DNA from 4 places in the Colwellia sp. E150_009 genome. Region 3 is predicted to be linked to each of the others. Evidence: predicted binding sites of a transcription regulator. Region 3 holds the regulator's gene; each other region holds the start of a gene.

Region 1 (4,135 bases), on a different contig from region 3:
ATTGAGCTGTCGATCCATTTTTGAGCTGCGGCTTGTACTGCGACATGTTCTGATGGGGTTACCGTTGAGGTATCAACAAAACTTTCTGGTAGTTGGGATAAATCTAATGATGATACTGAGCCTATTTTGCTCATGGGCAATTCCCAGTCATTACCATGCGTGCTTTTCATTAAACGTTCGTACGCTAATACTTCGGCAGAACGCACATTAACTTGTTGCTTGGTGGATTTTCCAGGGACAATCACATTACGCTTATAATCATGGGCAAAACTTGGTTCTATCCCATTACTGGCGTTGTTTCCTAATGATAAGGCAATGGTTCCTGTTGGGGCAATAGAGCTGTGATGAGTAAATCGTAGCCCTGTTGCAAGTGCATCTTTTACCCATTTTTCACCTAATTCAGCCACAATATTTTTCATATAACGACTGTAATTAACGTGTAATTCAACCCCTTTAACTTGATCACCTAACTTGTATTTTTCTGCTAATTCAGGACGTTTATGTAATAAAGCACCGGTTATGGTATACATTTCGTTTAAGAATGGTGCACCGCCTTTTTCTTTTGCCAGCTTGGTTGCTTCTCGCCATCCTTCTAATGCAAGGTGTTTAGTCACTTCTCGGGTAAATTCTACCGAATTGTTTTTACCGTATTTCATACCAAGCATGGTCATGGCTGAGCCTAAACCTAAATAACCCATGCCGTGGCGGCGTTTGTTTTCTATTTCAGCTACTTGCTCAGGCAAAGGTAAACCGTTAATTTCTACTACGTTATCTAACATACGTGTGAAAATACGAACAACTTTTTTAAAGCGCTCCCAATCAAAACTCGCTTGTGCGGTGAATGGATTACTGACAAAAGCAGTTAAGTTAATAGACCCCAATAAGCAAGACCCGTTTGGTGGTAATGGCTGCTCTCCACAGGGATTGGTTGCCCGAATTAGCTCGGCAAACCAATTGTTATTATATTCATTCACTTTATCAATCAAAATAAAACCTGGCTCCGCATAGTCATAAGTTGCATTCATGATCATGTTCCACAAATTTTTTGCGCGGATTGTTTTATATACTTTACAGGCAGTTTCACCTGCATGGTTTACTATGTAACCGTCCATTGTTAATGGCCATTCACGCCAGATTACTTCATCAGTATTATTGTCAGGCTCATAGTTAAGTCCTAACAGATTAATTTCATTTTTATTGGTAGGGAAAACTAATTGCCAATCGGCATCAGCTTTGACCGCCTCCATAAATGGGTCGGTAATTAATATGGATAAGTTAAATTGGCGTAAACGGCCATCCTCACGTTTTGCTTTGATGAATTCCATGATGTCTGGATGTTGGCAATCAATTGTGCCCATTTGCGCACCGCGGCGTCCACCAGAAGAGGAAACGGTTTTACACATGGTGTCGAAAATATCCATGAAGGGTAAGGGGCCTGATGTGGTTGCACCTGCACCCGCAACAAAACCGCCGTCTGGGCGAATGGTTGAAAAATCATAACCTATACCACAACCTGCTTTTAGCGTTAAGCTTGCTTTACTAACGGCTTCACCCACGATACCTTGCATTGAATCTTCAATAGTTGCGGATACCGTACAATTAATGGTTGATGCCGTAGGTTTTTGTTCGTCAGCACCTGCATTTGAAATAATACGCCCTGCGGGTATTGCGCCATTCATTAATGCCCATAAAAATTCTTCACGGTATTTTTTTTGTTTTGCTGGAGTTGTTTCTACGTTTGCAATTGCCTCTGCAACACGCTCAAATGTATCGATAACGCTATGGTCAACAGGCGTACCTGATGAGGTTTTTAATTGATACTTTGAACGCCAAATATCTTGAGAAGCAAGTTGTAAATGATTGGGATCAAAAACGGCTGACGTTGTGAGAGCATCTTCCATAATATTTTCTTTAATTATCTCATTATTCATTATTTATCTTCTTATGATTTTTAGCATAGTGCGGTGAAATGACCGCTCTATAACAGACGGACACCCGTGATTTTTATAAATTGAATAGTTGATCGAAATCACATGTTTGTCAACGTAATTCTATATGTTGTGTTGTTTGTTTGATTTGGCACAATATATGGTGTTATTGTTTTTTTATTCTGAGCGTAATAATACCAAGTTGATTAAGTTCTTTCCCGCTCAGTGAGAATTAAAAGACTTAGAAGCAAGGCATTGATTTTAAGAAAGGGGCTAGAGTTAGAAAGGGGAAATAGCTCCCCTTTTAATAGAAAAATAAAGAAAAAGTTAGTTTAAGTTAGTTAAGAAAAGCCTGATAGGCAAGATTTTCTGTTGCTTCTTCGAACTGATAGCCTAAGGCATTTAAATGTTCAAAAAACTCACTTTCTTTATCCTTGCTGACTTCAAAACCAGCGAGTACTTGACCAAATGCTGCACCATGATTTCGGTAATGAAAGAGAGTGATGTTAAAAATGCCACCCATAGCATCAAGGAATTTTTCTAATGCACCTGGATGTTCAGGAAACTCAAAACTAAATAGGCGTTCATCCCTATTTGCGGTTTTGTTTTTTCCACCGATCATATATCTAACATGCAGTTTTGCTAATTCATTCTCGGTGAAATCATTAACCTGATAGTTAGCATTACTTAAAAGGTCAAGTATTTGATGACGCTCCTGCGTGTTGCCACTTAAACGAACACCCACAAAAACATTCGCATTTGCTTCGCCTGTATAGCGATAATTAAACTCGGTAATCGCTCTATTGCCAATGGTTTGGCAAAAACGTTTAAAGCTGCCTTTTTCTTCGGGGATTGTTACAGCAAGCACTGCTTCTTTTTTCTCGCCTAATTCACAACGTTCAGAAACATAACGTAAACTATGAAAGTTCATGTTAGCACCTGATAATATAGCAACTAATGACTGATCAGTTTTATCGTTTGTCGAACAGTATTTTTGTAGTCCCGCTAGTGATAATGCGCCTGCAGGTTCAGCGATAACGCGTGTTTGTTCAAAAATATCTTTAATTGAGGCACAAATTTCATCGGTGCTTACGGTAATTACATCATCACAGTAACGTTTAATTAAATTAAATGTATGCTCACCAATGCGTTTTACTGCAACACCGTCAGCAAATAATCCTACTTGAGGTAAATTTACAGGTTCACCAGCAGCTAAGGCGGCTTTCAAACATGCAGAATCTTCGGCTTCTACACCAATAATTTTAGTGTTTGGACTTAATTGCTTTAAATAAACAGCGATGCCAGCAAGTAAGCCACCACCACCCACAGGAACAAAAACGACATCAGTTTTAGCATGTTGCTGTAATAGTTCTTTGGCTACTGTGCCTTGACCCACAATAACGTCTACATCGTCAAAAGGGTGGATCAAGGTTTTGTTTTCCGCTTTTGCATATTCAATGGAAGCTTCTTGTGCTTCATTAAAACTATTACCCACTAAGCGAACTTCACCACCAAAACGCTTTACATTGTCAACTTTGATGTCTGGGGTTGTTTTAGGCATAACAATGGTTGCTTTTATGCCTAATTTACTAGCAGCAAGCGCTAAACCTTGAGCATGATTACCTGCCGAAGCAGCAATAACGCCATGAATACATTCAGCTTCGCTTAAATTAGAAAGCTTGTTGTAAGCACCTCGTAACTTAAATGAATGCACAGGTTGTTGATCTTCTCGTTTTAAATAAATTTGATTATTTAGACGGGTAGATAATTTTGTTAAGTGTGTCAGCTCTGTTTCAATAGCAATATCATAAACAGGTGCAAGTAATATGCGTCTTAAATAATCAAGTTGCTCGGCATGCTGTGCGAGCAACGCTTGGCTTTGCGTATTCGTCATTATTTACCTACAAGTCCGTCGAGTAAATCACGGTTTCTTACCGCGCCTTTATCAGCACTGGTTGCTAACATGGCATAGTTTTTTAACGCATAGCTAATTGGACGAACTCGGTCTTTAGGTTTCCATGCATTGCTCCCTTTAGCTTCCATTGCTGCTTTACGCTCAGCCATTATTTCACTGCTAACGTCTAAGTTAATGCTACGATTTGGAATATCAATATGAATAATATCTCCTTGTTCAACTAAGGCGATAGCGCCGCCATTAGCAGCTTCTGGAGAAACATGACCGATTGATAAGCCTGATGTACCACCCG
Region 2 (4,135 bases), on a different contig from region 3:
CCTAGCCAACACCGAATATCAGTTCACTGTTGAAGGCGGCGAAGTTATCAAAGTTAAAGGCAATGAAACTGTAATTTATGAGGGGCAAGAGCACATTGCTTCAAACCTATTTGACGCAATAAAAGAAGGGCAATACGGGCGCTTTTAGCACCTGATTTAGCACATTAACTAGATGCCTATTTATACAAAAGCGAGTAAGCATCAATATATTTTAGCTTACTCGCAAACTTAACTTATTCAACTGGATTCATTATCAATTATTTAACAGAGATACATCATGACACAACCATCTTCAACACAAAAACCGATTGAAATCAGTAAAAAAATTATCGGCGTATCCGTAGTAAATAAGCAAGACATTGCTTTAAACAAAGAAAATAACACGCAAGCAATTCCAGAAGAATCAACTCAGCCTATCGAGGTCATTGAAAAAACCACACGACCTAAAGAGCTAGATTCTAGAACCTACAAAATTAAAGCATCCGCAGGGTATGATCACGCCTACTACGTGAGTATTTCAAACGTTGTGCTTAACGAAGGTACAGAACTAGAAGAAGTTCGTCCCTATGAAATATTCATTAACACCAAAGACAAAATAAATGTTCAATGGGTACATGCCCTCACCTTTATGATGTCGGCTGTCTTTCGTAAAGGTGGTGAATACATGTTTCTACTTGATGAGCTACGAGAAGTCTCGTCACCTAATGCCGGTTGGTTCGGACAACATACTCGGGGAGGCAACCCAAGATACATTGAGTCAATGGTTTCAGCTATTGCCGATACTATTGCTTATCATGTAGAGAAAACTTGCGGCGTTACCGTTGAAGCTATTGAACTATCAAACGAAGCCAAAGCCATTATTGAAGAAAAAAAGGCTGAATACTTAAAAAACCATAACTCGACAATTACCTCAACTCAGGTAGACAATGAAGACGCTGGCATGCCAAATGCGATGGACTGCCCTAAGTGTAAAGTACGCAACGCGGTAATCAAACTTGATGGTTGTTTAACTTGTGTCTCATGTGGCGATTCAAAGTGTGGTTAATGGTACCAATATCACTAGCAATTTAAATGATACCGATAATGATACATTTATACCACACTAACATAAAACACGAGCATCACCTTTATCACTAAAACACTATATGTTGTGTCAAATACAGGACAAAAACACAACATACAGAAAATCATTAACAAAAAATTTGATCTGGATCAACTACGAACATCCTAGAAACACTATATATTGTGCACACCAATAAAACAAAACACAATATATAGGTTTTTATATGGAGTTTAATTGCCTCCCTCCCTCTGTCGTTTTTCAAGAAGTCCCTAACGAAATCAGCTTATGCTTTAGCATTACTGGTTGTAAAGTTGGCTGTAAGGGCTGTCATAGCACAGAATTATGGAACGAAAATTATGGCAGTGCGCTAACCAACAAAGCGTTTATTACATGGCTAAAAAAATACCAAGGCTTAATCAGCTGTGTGGTATTTTTTGGCGGGGAATGGCAGCGACATGCATTAATAGAAAAACTACTTATTGCCAAAAATTTGGGGTTGAAAACATGCCTCTATTCAGGTGAAAAATATATCGATATTAGTATTTCTCAACATTTAAATTTTTTAAAAACAGGGCCGTGGCAAGCCGAACTTGGTGGCTTAGAAAGCAGCACTACTAATCAAATTTTTCGTAACGTCAACACTGGCGAAACGCTTAATCATTTATTTATAAAGAATCATTTAAACAAGTCAAACAATCACTCAACAAAAGAAGGAACCAACAATGTTGCGGCTTAATGAAGAACAAATAAACAATAAAAAAGATTTCATCCTCCATTACTTTTTAGCAAAAAATGCTGCTGATGGTTCAAAAATGGATGCCAATGCTAATGTTAGCCATAAAAATATTGCTACGTTAGAAGCAGAATTATTGAAAGACTGTTTTGTGCAAATAAACCGTGCTTTAGTGCAAGACAAAATTCGTGAAACCTTCAACGACGAACTAGCCAACGAATACTTACGACAAATTGAAAATCATGAAATATACGTACATGATGAAACCAGTTTAAAACCCTACTGTACCTCAGTAAGCATGTATCCATTCTTACTTGACGGTTTAACAAAACTAGGCGGTGAGTCAAAAGCGCCTAAACACTTAGAGTCATTTTGTGGCTCTTTTGTTAATCTTATTTTTGCTATTTCAGCACAATTTGCTGGTGCTGTGGCTACCGTTGAATTCCTTACTTATTTTGATTATTTTGCTCGCATTGAATACGGTAATGATTATTTAACCACACATACTAAAGCCATTGAAAATCACCTGCAGCATGTGATTTATGCTATTAACCAACCAGCGGCAGCACGTGGTTATCAAAGTGTTTTTTGGAATATTTCATTATTTGATCAACATTACTTCGCTGCCATGTTTGACGATTTTGTTTTTCCTGATTTCAGTAAACCAAACTGGCAAACAGTAGAAAGCCTACAACAATTCTTTCTTGGTTGGTTAAATAAGGAACGCGAAAAATCAGTATTAACATTTCCCGTTGTGACTGCCGCCATGTTAACTGAAAATGGGCAGTGTAAAGACTTAGATTTTGCTCGCCAATTAGCTGAACAAAAAGCACAAGGGAATTCTTTTTTCATTTACTTATCAGACAGTCCTGATTCTCTTGCCTCTTGCTGCCGGTTACGCAATGAAATTTCCGACAATACGTTTTCCTATACCTTAGGTGCAGGTGGTGTTGCTACAGGTTCAATTAACGTTATTACGTTAAACATGAACAGGCTGGTGCAAGACGGTCGTGATCTGCAAACAGAAATAGAAAAAATTCAAAAATACCAAGTTGCTTACCGTAAATTAATGGAAGATTACAAAGCCCAAGGCGCGTTATCTGTTTACGATGCTGGTTTTATTACCCTTGATAAACAGTTTTTAACCATTGGCATAAATGGTATGGCTGAGGCAGCAGAATATAACAATATAACCGTAAGTAATAACCAAGCTTATAAAGACTTTGTTAGCAGTCAGCTAAAAGTTATTTACAAAGCTAATCAAGAAGCCAAAAAACGTTATGGTTATATGTTTAACACTGAATTTGTACCCGCTGAAAATCTAGGTATTAAAAATGCTAAATGGGATAGCAAAGATGGTTATCAAGTCAACCGTGATTGCTACAATTCTTACTTTTATTTAGTGGAAGATGACAACACCAATCATCTCGACAAATTTGTACTACATGGCAAGGAAATTACTCAATATTTAGATGGTGGCTCAGCTTTACATTTGAATTTAGATGAAACGTTATCTACCGAAGCGTATTTAAAATTATTTAATGTGGCTGCAGCAACAGGCTGCAATTATTTCTGTACTAATGTAAAAATCACCATCTGTAATGAGTGTGAAAAAATAGATAAGCGTACTTTAATACAGTGTGATGCATGCGGAAGTGACAATATTGACCATGGCACACGTGTTATCGGGTATTTAAAACGGGTTACAGCTTTTAGCCAAGGCCGTCAGAAAGAGCATGCATTACGTTACTATCACAAAAATGCACCTAAACATGAAAAAAGTACAACAGCTGCCTAGCGACCACTTTATAGTAATTTTATTTAATCAGTAAATTCACTGCACCATGAGTATGGTTACTTTGCTAGCCATACTCTCATCATCTAAACGGCCATAACGCATAATAAAGTCGGCTTTACCATCATAATTAATATCATGTTGCTCAAATAATGCACCATTTTTAGGTAATAATATTTTATGTTTACTTGCCTTACGGTTAAACAATTTCTTACTTTTATTACCTAAAAAAATAGATAGCCTTTCTTCGCCCGCAGACAGAATTAAATCTTGACGACCATCACCGTTCACATCAGTTAATAGCACTATAGGTTGGCCACTTTGCCCTGATGTTAAACTAAAGCTTAATTCAACTTCCTTACTAATTAACGCATCATTTTCATAACTATCATCATCATTTAGTACAAACAAAAGTACATTTTGATCTATACCGCCTGACAATAACGCGCCAATTATATTACTAACACTTAACTCAAATGAAGATAACAAGACTTCAAATTTATTATCTTCATTTACATCAACAATTTTCAGCCCCGTTAATGTT
Region 3 (4,135 bases):
ACAACTAGCGATTGACCGTGCAAAAGAATTATTTGGTGCAACTTATGCTAATGTTCAACCTCATGCAGGTTCACAAGCAAATGCTGCTGTTTTTCAAGCGCTTGTAACACCTGGCGGAAAAGTATTAGGTATGAGTTTAGCGCATGGTGGTCATTTAACGCATGGTTCTCATGTAAACTTTTCAGGTAAGTCTTATGAAGCTGTTCAATATGGTCTTCACCCTGAAACTGGTGATATTGATTACGAAGAATTAGAGCGTTTAGCTCACGAACACAAGCCTGAAATGATTATTGGTGGTTTTTCAGCATTTTCAGGTATTGTTGATTGGGCGCGTATGCGTAAAATAGCAGACAGCATTGGTGCCTACTTTTTTGTTGATATGGCGCATGTTGCGGGTTTAGTGGCTGCTGGTTTATATCCTAACCCTGTACCTCATGCGCATGTTGTTTCTACTACCACTCATAAAACATTAGCAGGCCCTCGTGGTGGCTTAATTGTTTCAGCGTGTGATGATGAAGAAATTTACAAAAAATTAAACAGTGCTGTTTTTCCTGGTGGTCAAGGTGGCCCATTAATGCATATTATTGCTGCTAAAGCGGTAGCATTTAAAGAAGCGTTAGCACCAGAATTTAAAGTTTACCAACAAAGCGTACTTGATAACGCAAAAGCTATGGTTGCAGTATTACAAGAACGTGGCTATAAGGTGGTATCAAACAGTACCGAAAATCATTTGTTATTACTTGATCTGATTGATAAAAATATCACAGGTAAAGATGCTGATGCCGCATTAGGTAAAGCACATATCACAGTGAATAAAAACTCAGTACCAAATGATCCTCGTTCTCCGTTTGTTACTAGTGGCCTACGCCTTGGTACGCCAGCAATTAGTCGTCGTGGTTTTGGTGTTGAAGAAACTAAAATACTGACAGGTTGGATTTGTGATATTTTAGATGATATTACTAACGAAGATACAATCGCTAAAGTGCAAGCCAACGTTAAAGAGTTATGCGCACGTTTCCCTGTGTATAAATAATTTTTGATAGTATATTGAATAATCAAAACTAATTTACAAATTAATGTGAATTTATATTAAAATGGTCGCAGTTAGCGGCCATTTTTGATCATGTACTTATTGTAGGTAAACCATGTATTGTCCATTTTGTAGCGCACAAGAAACTAAAGTAATTGACTCGCGTTTAGTGTCAGACGGACACCAAATTAGGCGTCGTCGGCAATGTCTTGTCTGTAATGAACGTTATACCACTTTTGAAACGGCTGAATTAGTTATGCCTCGCATTATTAAACGAGACGGAAGTCGAGAGCCGTTTAATGAAGATAAAATGCGAAGCGGTCTAATGAGGGCGTTAGAAAAACGTCCAGTTAGCACTGAACAAGTTGAACTGTCTATCAATAAATTACAATCACAAATGCGTGCTACTGGAGAACGTGAAATTACCAGTGAAATGCTCGGCAATTTATTAATGACTCAATTAAAAGAGTTAGACAAGGTTGCTTACCTTCGTTTTGCTTCAGTGTACTTATCATTTGAAGACATTAGTGAATTTGCTGATGAAATAGCTCAGCTAGGCAAGGAAAGCCGTAGCAGAGAGAAAAGTGGTAATAAAAAGGTGGATAAAAAGCCGAATAAAAAATAGGGAAGGAAGTTACGTGTTTACTGAACAAGATCACCATTTTATGGCATTAGCTATCAAGCTAGCCAAGCAAGGTCATTACACCACATCCCCTAATCCTAGAGTAGGTTGTGTTCTGGTTCATGAAGAAACGACTGAAAACGGAACTAATACTCAAATTATTGGTACTGGGTTTCATCAAAAAGCAGGGCAGGGGCATGCAGAAGTTAATGCTCTACTTGACGCTAGAAATAATTACCCTCAGTTAATTAAAGGGTCAACTGTATACGTAACCCTAGAGCCATGTAGCCATTTTGGTAGGACGCCTCCCTGTGCTCAAGCGTTAATTGATGCACAAGTTAAACGTGTTGTTGCTGCAATGGTTGATCCCAATCCAGAAGTTTCTGGCCGTGGTTTAGCCATGTTAGAACAAGCGGGTATTCAAGTAGCATTTGGTTTGTTAGAAAATGAAGCAAAGTTATTAAATGTAGGCTTTATTAATGTAATGACCAAAGCATTGCCTTATGTTCGCGTTAAATTAGCGGCTAGTTTAGATGGTAAAACAGCCATGAAAAATGGTGAAAGTAAGTGGATTACCTCAAGTAACGCAAGGTTTGATGTACAAAAGCTTAGGGCACAAAGCTGCGCGATTATTACTGGTGCAGATACAATTTTAACTGATAATGCCAAAATGACAGTGCGTTGGTCTGAATTAGGTGAATTAAAAGAAAACTATCAGGCAGAAAATATTCGCCAACCTGTTCGGGTGGTCATTGATAGTCAAAATAGGCTAAAGCCCGACCTAGACTTTTTTAATCAGGCATCACCTATTATTTTGGTGCGTGGAAATTTAAATGAAACTAGCCTTGAAAATTGTCATGATTGGCCTCATTTTGTAGAACAAGTACAAATTCCTATGGTTAAAACGAACATAGGTAAGAATAAAGTTGATTTGCTAGCATTACTGTCATTGTTAGCTGAACGTGGCTTAAATGATGTGTTAGTTGAATCAGGTGCCCACTTGGCAGGAGCGTTTATAGAACAAGGTTTGGCAGATGAATTTATTTTATATCAAGCTCCCAAGCTATTAGGCGGAGATGGAAAAAACCTAATAGAAATGCCAAATATTAATACATTAGCGCAAGCAAAATTGTTATCAATTACCGATGTTCGTCAAGTAGGTAATGATATTCGTATTACTGCAAAACTGAAAAGAAAGCATACTAATTAAAAATTTGATTATAACACTTAGCAAAACAGAATAGAGAATATACATGTTTACTGGAATTATTGAAGCTGTCGGCACAATTAAAGCAATTAATATTAATGCGCAAGGAGCACGTTTAGTTATCGCGACCAATAGCCTTGATATGAGCGATGTTAAATTAGGTGACTCCATAGCCACTAACGGTATTTGTCTGACTGTTGTTGATTATGACCCACATACCTATAGTGCAGACGTGTCAAATGAAACGTTGCAACGTACGGGATTTGCTCATTATAAAGTAGGTATGAAAGTCAACTTAGAAAAAGCCATGCGAGCAAATACACGTTTTGGTGGGCATATGGTTTCAGGCCATGTAGATGGTGTTAGTGAAGTGTTATCTATTACTAATAACGGTAATAGCATTGAATACTGGCTATCTATGCCGTCAGATTTAGCGCATTACATTGCAGAAAAAGGCTCGGTGACGGTTGATGGTACAAGCTTAACGGTAAATGCATTAAATGAAGCATCAGGCAACAACAAATTTAGATTAACCATAGTACCGCACACTGTTAAAGAAACTGTGTTTGCTTATTATCAGGTAGGCACTAAAGTGAATTTAGAAGTAGATTTAATTGCTCGCTATTTAGAGCGTTTATTAACAAAAAATAAAAACGAATCGATGGACGTTAAGTCGAACGTGACAGAAGACTTATTAAAAAAATCTGGTTTTATTAAGTAATATCTAAAATTAGTGCTAAACATGATAATACTTTTTAATTGGTATTATTTACACTTATCACATAACTAATATCAACAAGTAACCAAAGAGAACCTCATGAATTTAAATACCCCACAAGAAATAATCGATGATATTGCTTTAGGTAAAATGGTTATTCTAATGGATGATGAAGACCGAGAAAATGAAGGTGACTTCATTATGGCGGCTGAAAAAGTTACACCTGAAGCTATCAACTTTATGGCAACTCACGGACGTGGTCTAATTTGTATGCCAATGACACAAGAAAAATGTGAAATCTTAAAGCTACCTTTGATGGTTGATAAAAACGATGCTCAGTTTAGCACTAACTTTACCGTATCAATAGAAGCTGCTAGAGGTGTTACTACAGGGATTTCAGCTGGAGATCGAGCAACTACAGTACTTGCCGCTGTTGCTAAAGATGCAACACACTTAGATATTGTTCAGCCAGGGCACATTTTTCCTTTAATTGCTAAAGATGGTGGTGTGTTAAATCGTGCGGGGCATACTGAAGCAGGAGTTGATTTAGCTCGTATG
Region 4 (4,135 bases), on a different contig from region 3:
TCGCGCCATCACGAGTGTTATGGTAATACATGGTTTTTACGCCAAGTTTGTAGGCAGTTAAAATATCTTTCAATATTTGTTTAACTGGCACTTTTCCACCTTCAAACTTTGCAGGATCATAGTTGGTATTGGCAGAAATAGTTTGGTCAACAAATTTTTGCATAATCCCTACAAGCTCTAAATAACCTTCATTACTCGGAATATTCCAAAGTAACTCATAGTTACCTTTAAGTTTTAAATATTCAGGCACAACTTGTTTTAGTACACCATCTTTACTTGCTTTAACACTAATTAAACCGCGTGGTGGTTCAATTCCGTTAGTTGCATTTGAAATTTGAGATGATGTTTCTGATGGCATTAATGCAGAAACGGTCGAGTTACGCACACCATGCTTTTGAATGCTTGTACGTAAAGACTCCCAATCTAAATGTAATGGTTCACCCGTGATATCATCAATAGTTTTTTTATAGGTATCAATAGGTAAAATACCTTGTGCAAGGCGTGTCTCATCAAATTTAGGGCAGGCACCTTGTTCTTTTGCTAATTCGTTAGTGGCCTTTAATAAATAGTATTGAATAGCTTCAAACGTTTTATGAGTTAAATTATTGGCACTACCATTTGAGTAATATAAGCCATTTTTTGCTAAATAATAGGCATAATTAATAACACCTATACCTAAAGTACGACGTGATAAGCTAGCATTACGTGCAGCAGGAATAGGGTAGTCTTGGTAATCAAGTAAACTATCAAGTGCACGTACGGCTAAATCAGCTAATGGCTCTAATTCATCAAGTGACTCTATTGCCCCTAAGTTGAATGCAGATAAGGTACACAATGCAATTTCACCTGATTCATCATTAACGTCGTTCATTGGCTTAGTAGGTAAAGCAATTTCTAAACATAAGTTACTTTGACGAATAGGCGCTTTACTAGGATCAAATGGACTATGTGTATTACAGTGATCAACATTTTGTAGATAGATTCGGCCTGTACTTGCACGTTCTTGGGCAAATAAGGTGAATAACTCAATAGCTTTAATACGCTTTTTACGAATTGAATCATCATTTTCATATTGAATATAAAGTGCTTCAAATTTTTCTTGATCTTCAAAGAAAGCATCGTAAAGTCCAGGCACATCGCTTGGGCTAAATAATGTAATATGACCACCTTTAATCAAACGTTGATACATAACTTTGTTAAATTGAACACCATAATCTAAATGGCGTACACGGTTTTCTTCAACACCACGGTTATTTTTAAGTACCAGTAAACTTTCTACTTCTAAATGCCACAGTGGGTAAAATAATGTTGCTGCGCCACCACGAACACCACCTTGTGAACAACTTTTAACGGCTGTTTGAAAGTGTTTGTAAAAGGGAATACAACCCGTGTGAAATGCTTCACCATTACGAATAGTACTACCTAATGCACGAATACGCCCAGCATTTACACCAATGCCAGCACGTTGAGAAACATATTTCACTATCGCACTTGACGCAGCATTTATGGAATCAAGCGAATCATCACATTCAATTAACACACAAGATGAAAACTGACGAGTTGGTGTACGAACCCCAGCCATAATCGGGGTAGGTAATGATATTTTAAAGGTTGATATGGCGTTATAAAAGCCTTCAACATAACTTAAGCGAGTTGCTTTGGGATATTTAGCAAATAAGCAGGCTGCGACTAAAATATACAGAAATTGTGCGCTTTCATAAATTTCACCGTTAACGCGGTTTTGTACAAGATATTTACCTTCAAGTTGTTTAACCGCAGCGTAGCTGAAATTTAGGTCACGGCTGTGATCTAAAAATAACGACATATGCTCAAAATCACTTTCGTCGTAATCTACTAATAAATGTTGGTCATACTTACCAGACTCAACCATATTAACAACATGTTTATAAAGAGAGGGGGGCTCAAATTGTCCATATGCCTTTTTACGCAGATGAAACACAGCAAGCCTAGCAGCTAAATATTGATAATCAGGGGTTTCTTCTGATATTAAATCAGCAGCGGCTTTGATAATAGTTTCATGAATATCCGCCGTTTTAATACCATCATAAAATTGAATATGTGATTTTAATTCAACTTGAGAAACTGACACATGCTCAAGGTTCTCAGCAGCCCAAGCGATAACTCGGTGAATTTTTTCTAAATCAATGGGTTCTTTTTCGCCATTCCGTTTGGTAACAAAAAGCTTATTATTCATGAAAGACCTGTGGTGTAAATTATGGTTGTTTTCTTTAGCATGAATAACATATGTTTTGCTAAAGAGTGTTTAATTAGTTCTACTTTCTAAATACTTTTAAAAAATATGCTAGTTATGTGGAGTACACAACATCTAGGGTTTTTTATAAAGATAGACACAAGATAGTGAGGTTTTGTCTTTATTGCAAGATATAAAAAGCGCTAAATTTTACTATAATTTTATTTGTCACCGTTAGGTTAGCAACGACTAACCTAGTAACGTTAAAAGCTTTAGTAACTTACCAAAATCAATCGTTTTTTGAAAAAAAATTTTTAAATGAAATTATTTTAATTAATTTTTACAAGTTTATATACTTATTAGTAATATATAAAATTATATCCTTATAAAACAGATGGTTATAATGTTGCTTTTAGTTTGAACAACTTGGGTAAAAAAGAGGCAGGCAAACAAATAATTTAATAATTTCTAAAGATCTTTGCTAACTAGGAAAGCTAATTAAAAGTTAGAAATTGAATTTACTTTCACTATATTATCAATCGTTTTTTCCGATTACACTAATCAGTTTTAATCATTGTAATTCTTGTGTTGTTAAGCTTGTATTTAAGTTATATTAAGTTTATCTAATTTAGTTGTTACTACTACACAATGTAAGGCGTAAGGCATAATAACGTAAGGTATGAATTATGGATGACGACTCAAAGAACACACTAGATTCTATCTTATTTTCAGTTATCGCTAATTACTATTGCGCTAACACTCATCGATTTCGTAAAAAGTGGTTGAATAACTGATGTTTTGATTACTTATTCAACAGTTAAGAAATGGTCGCTTTTTGATTAACACTTACAATATATATTTTTATTTCAAGCGTAAAAAAAAGTAGCACACAGCACAAGCATAGCAAGGAGATTTATTAATATGATCAGTGAAACTCTAGTTGAACTATCTCGGTGGCAGTTTGCTGTTACTGCGTTATTTCATTTTTTATTTGTTCCTTTAACTTTAGGGTTAACTTGGATTCTATTTATTATGGAAGCTGTCTTTGTTATGACTGGCCGCGAGATCTATCGTGACATGACAAAGTTTTGGGGAAAGTTGTTTGGTATTAACTTTGCCATTGGTGTTGCAACAGGCCTAACAATGGAATTTGAGTTTGGTACCAATTGGTCATATTACTCGCATTATGTTGGTGATGTCTTTGGTGCGCCACTAGCAATTGAAGGGTTAATGGCTTTTTTCCTTGAATCTACTTTCGTCGGGATGTTTTTCCTAGGGTGGGAACGTTTAAGTAAACGACAACATTTATTGGGCACTTTCCTGATGGCATTAGGTACAAACCTGTCAGCTTTATGGATATTAATAGCCAATGGTTGGATGCAAAACCCTGTAGGTAGTGAATTTAACTACCTAACTATGCGTATGGAGCTGGTTAGTTTTAGCGAAATTATATTTAACCCAGTTGCACAAGTTAAATTTATACATACCGTAGCAGGAGGGTATGTTGCAGGGGCAATGTTTGTTTTAAGTATTAGTAGTTATTATTTACTAAAAGGCAGAGACGTTGCCTTTGCCAAACGATCTTTCTCTGTTGCGGCAGGCTTTGGTATTGCTGCTATCCTTTCTGTCATATTATTGGGTGATGAATCGGGTTATGAAGTGGGTGAAGTACAAAGAGTAAAACTTGCCGCCATTGAAGCTGAATATCATACAGAAGAGGCACCAGCAGCGTTTACTATTGTGGGGATGCCTGACGATGAAGCCATGGAAACGCATTATGCAGTTAAAATTCCTTATGCTTTAGGGCTTATAGCTACTCGCTCGCTAGACGAAGAAGTGGTTGGTTTACGTGATTTACAAAAAGCACATGAACCTCGAATACGTAACGGTATGATCGCGTATGAGTATTTAGTTAAGTTACGC

Evidence for each region. The regulator NrdR, encoded in region 3, represses ribonucleotide reductase genes. The targets are predictions, from matches to a motif close to AAACACNANATNTNGTGTTT.
Region 1: the regulator NrdR is predicted to act here: its motif matches at 2,078-2,097, upstream of ACE1OF_RS09670 (adenosylcobalamin-dependent ribonucleoside-diphosphate reductase).
Region 2: the regulator NrdR is predicted to act here: its motif matches at 1,137-1,156, upstream of nrdG (anaerobic ribonucleoside-triphosphate reductase activating protein).
Region 4: the regulator NrdR is predicted to act here: its motif matches at 2,337-2,356, upstream of nrdA (class 1a ribonucleoside-diphosphate reductase subunit alpha).

The regions. Positions count from the first base shown of each region.
Region 1 is NZ_JBHFOM010000017.1:50,665-54,799, reverse strand. It holds gene ACE1OF_RS09670 (adenosylcobalamin-dependent ribonucleoside-diphosphate reductase) at 1-1,931, opposite strand, end outside; gene ilvA (threonine ammonia-lyase, biosynthetic) at 2,266-3,822, opposite strand; gene ilvD (dihydroxy-acid dehydratase) at 3,822-4,135, opposite strand, start outside.
Region 2 is NZ_JBHFOM010000017.1:54,947-59,081, forward strand. It holds gene ACE1OF_RS09670 (adenosylcobalamin-dependent ribonucleoside-diphosphate reductase) at 1-148, shown strand, start outside; gene ACE1OF_RS09675 (hypothetical protein) at 278-1,045, shown strand; gene nrdG (anaerobic ribonucleoside-triphosphate reductase activating protein) at 1,287-1,799, shown strand; gene nrdD (anaerobic ribonucleoside-triphosphate reductase) at 1,786-3,594, shown strand; gene ACE1OF_RS09690 (FG-GAP repeat domain-containing protein) at 3,631-4,135, opposite strand, start outside.
Region 3 is NZ_JBHFOM010000040.1:19,543-23,677, forward strand. It holds gene glyA (serine hydroxymethyltransferase) at 1-1,033, shown strand, start outside; gene nrdR (transcriptional regulator NrdR) at 1,146-1,655, shown strand; gene ribD (bifunctional diaminohydroxyphosphoribosylaminopyrimidine deaminase/5-amino-6-(5-phosphoribosylamino)uracil reductase RibD) at 1,669-2,862, shown strand; gene ACE1OF_RS15375 (riboflavin synthase) at 2,906-3,580, shown strand; gene ribBA (bifunctional 3,4-dihydroxy-2-butanone-4-phosphate synthase/GTP cyclohydrolase II) at 3,677-4,135, shown strand, end outside.
Region 4 is NZ_JBHFOM010000027.1:31,720-35,854, forward strand. It holds gene nrdA (class 1a ribonucleoside-diphosphate reductase subunit alpha) at 1-2,215, opposite strand, end outside; gene ACE1OF_RS12645 (cytochrome ubiquinol oxidase subunit I) at 3,134-4,135, shown strand, end outside.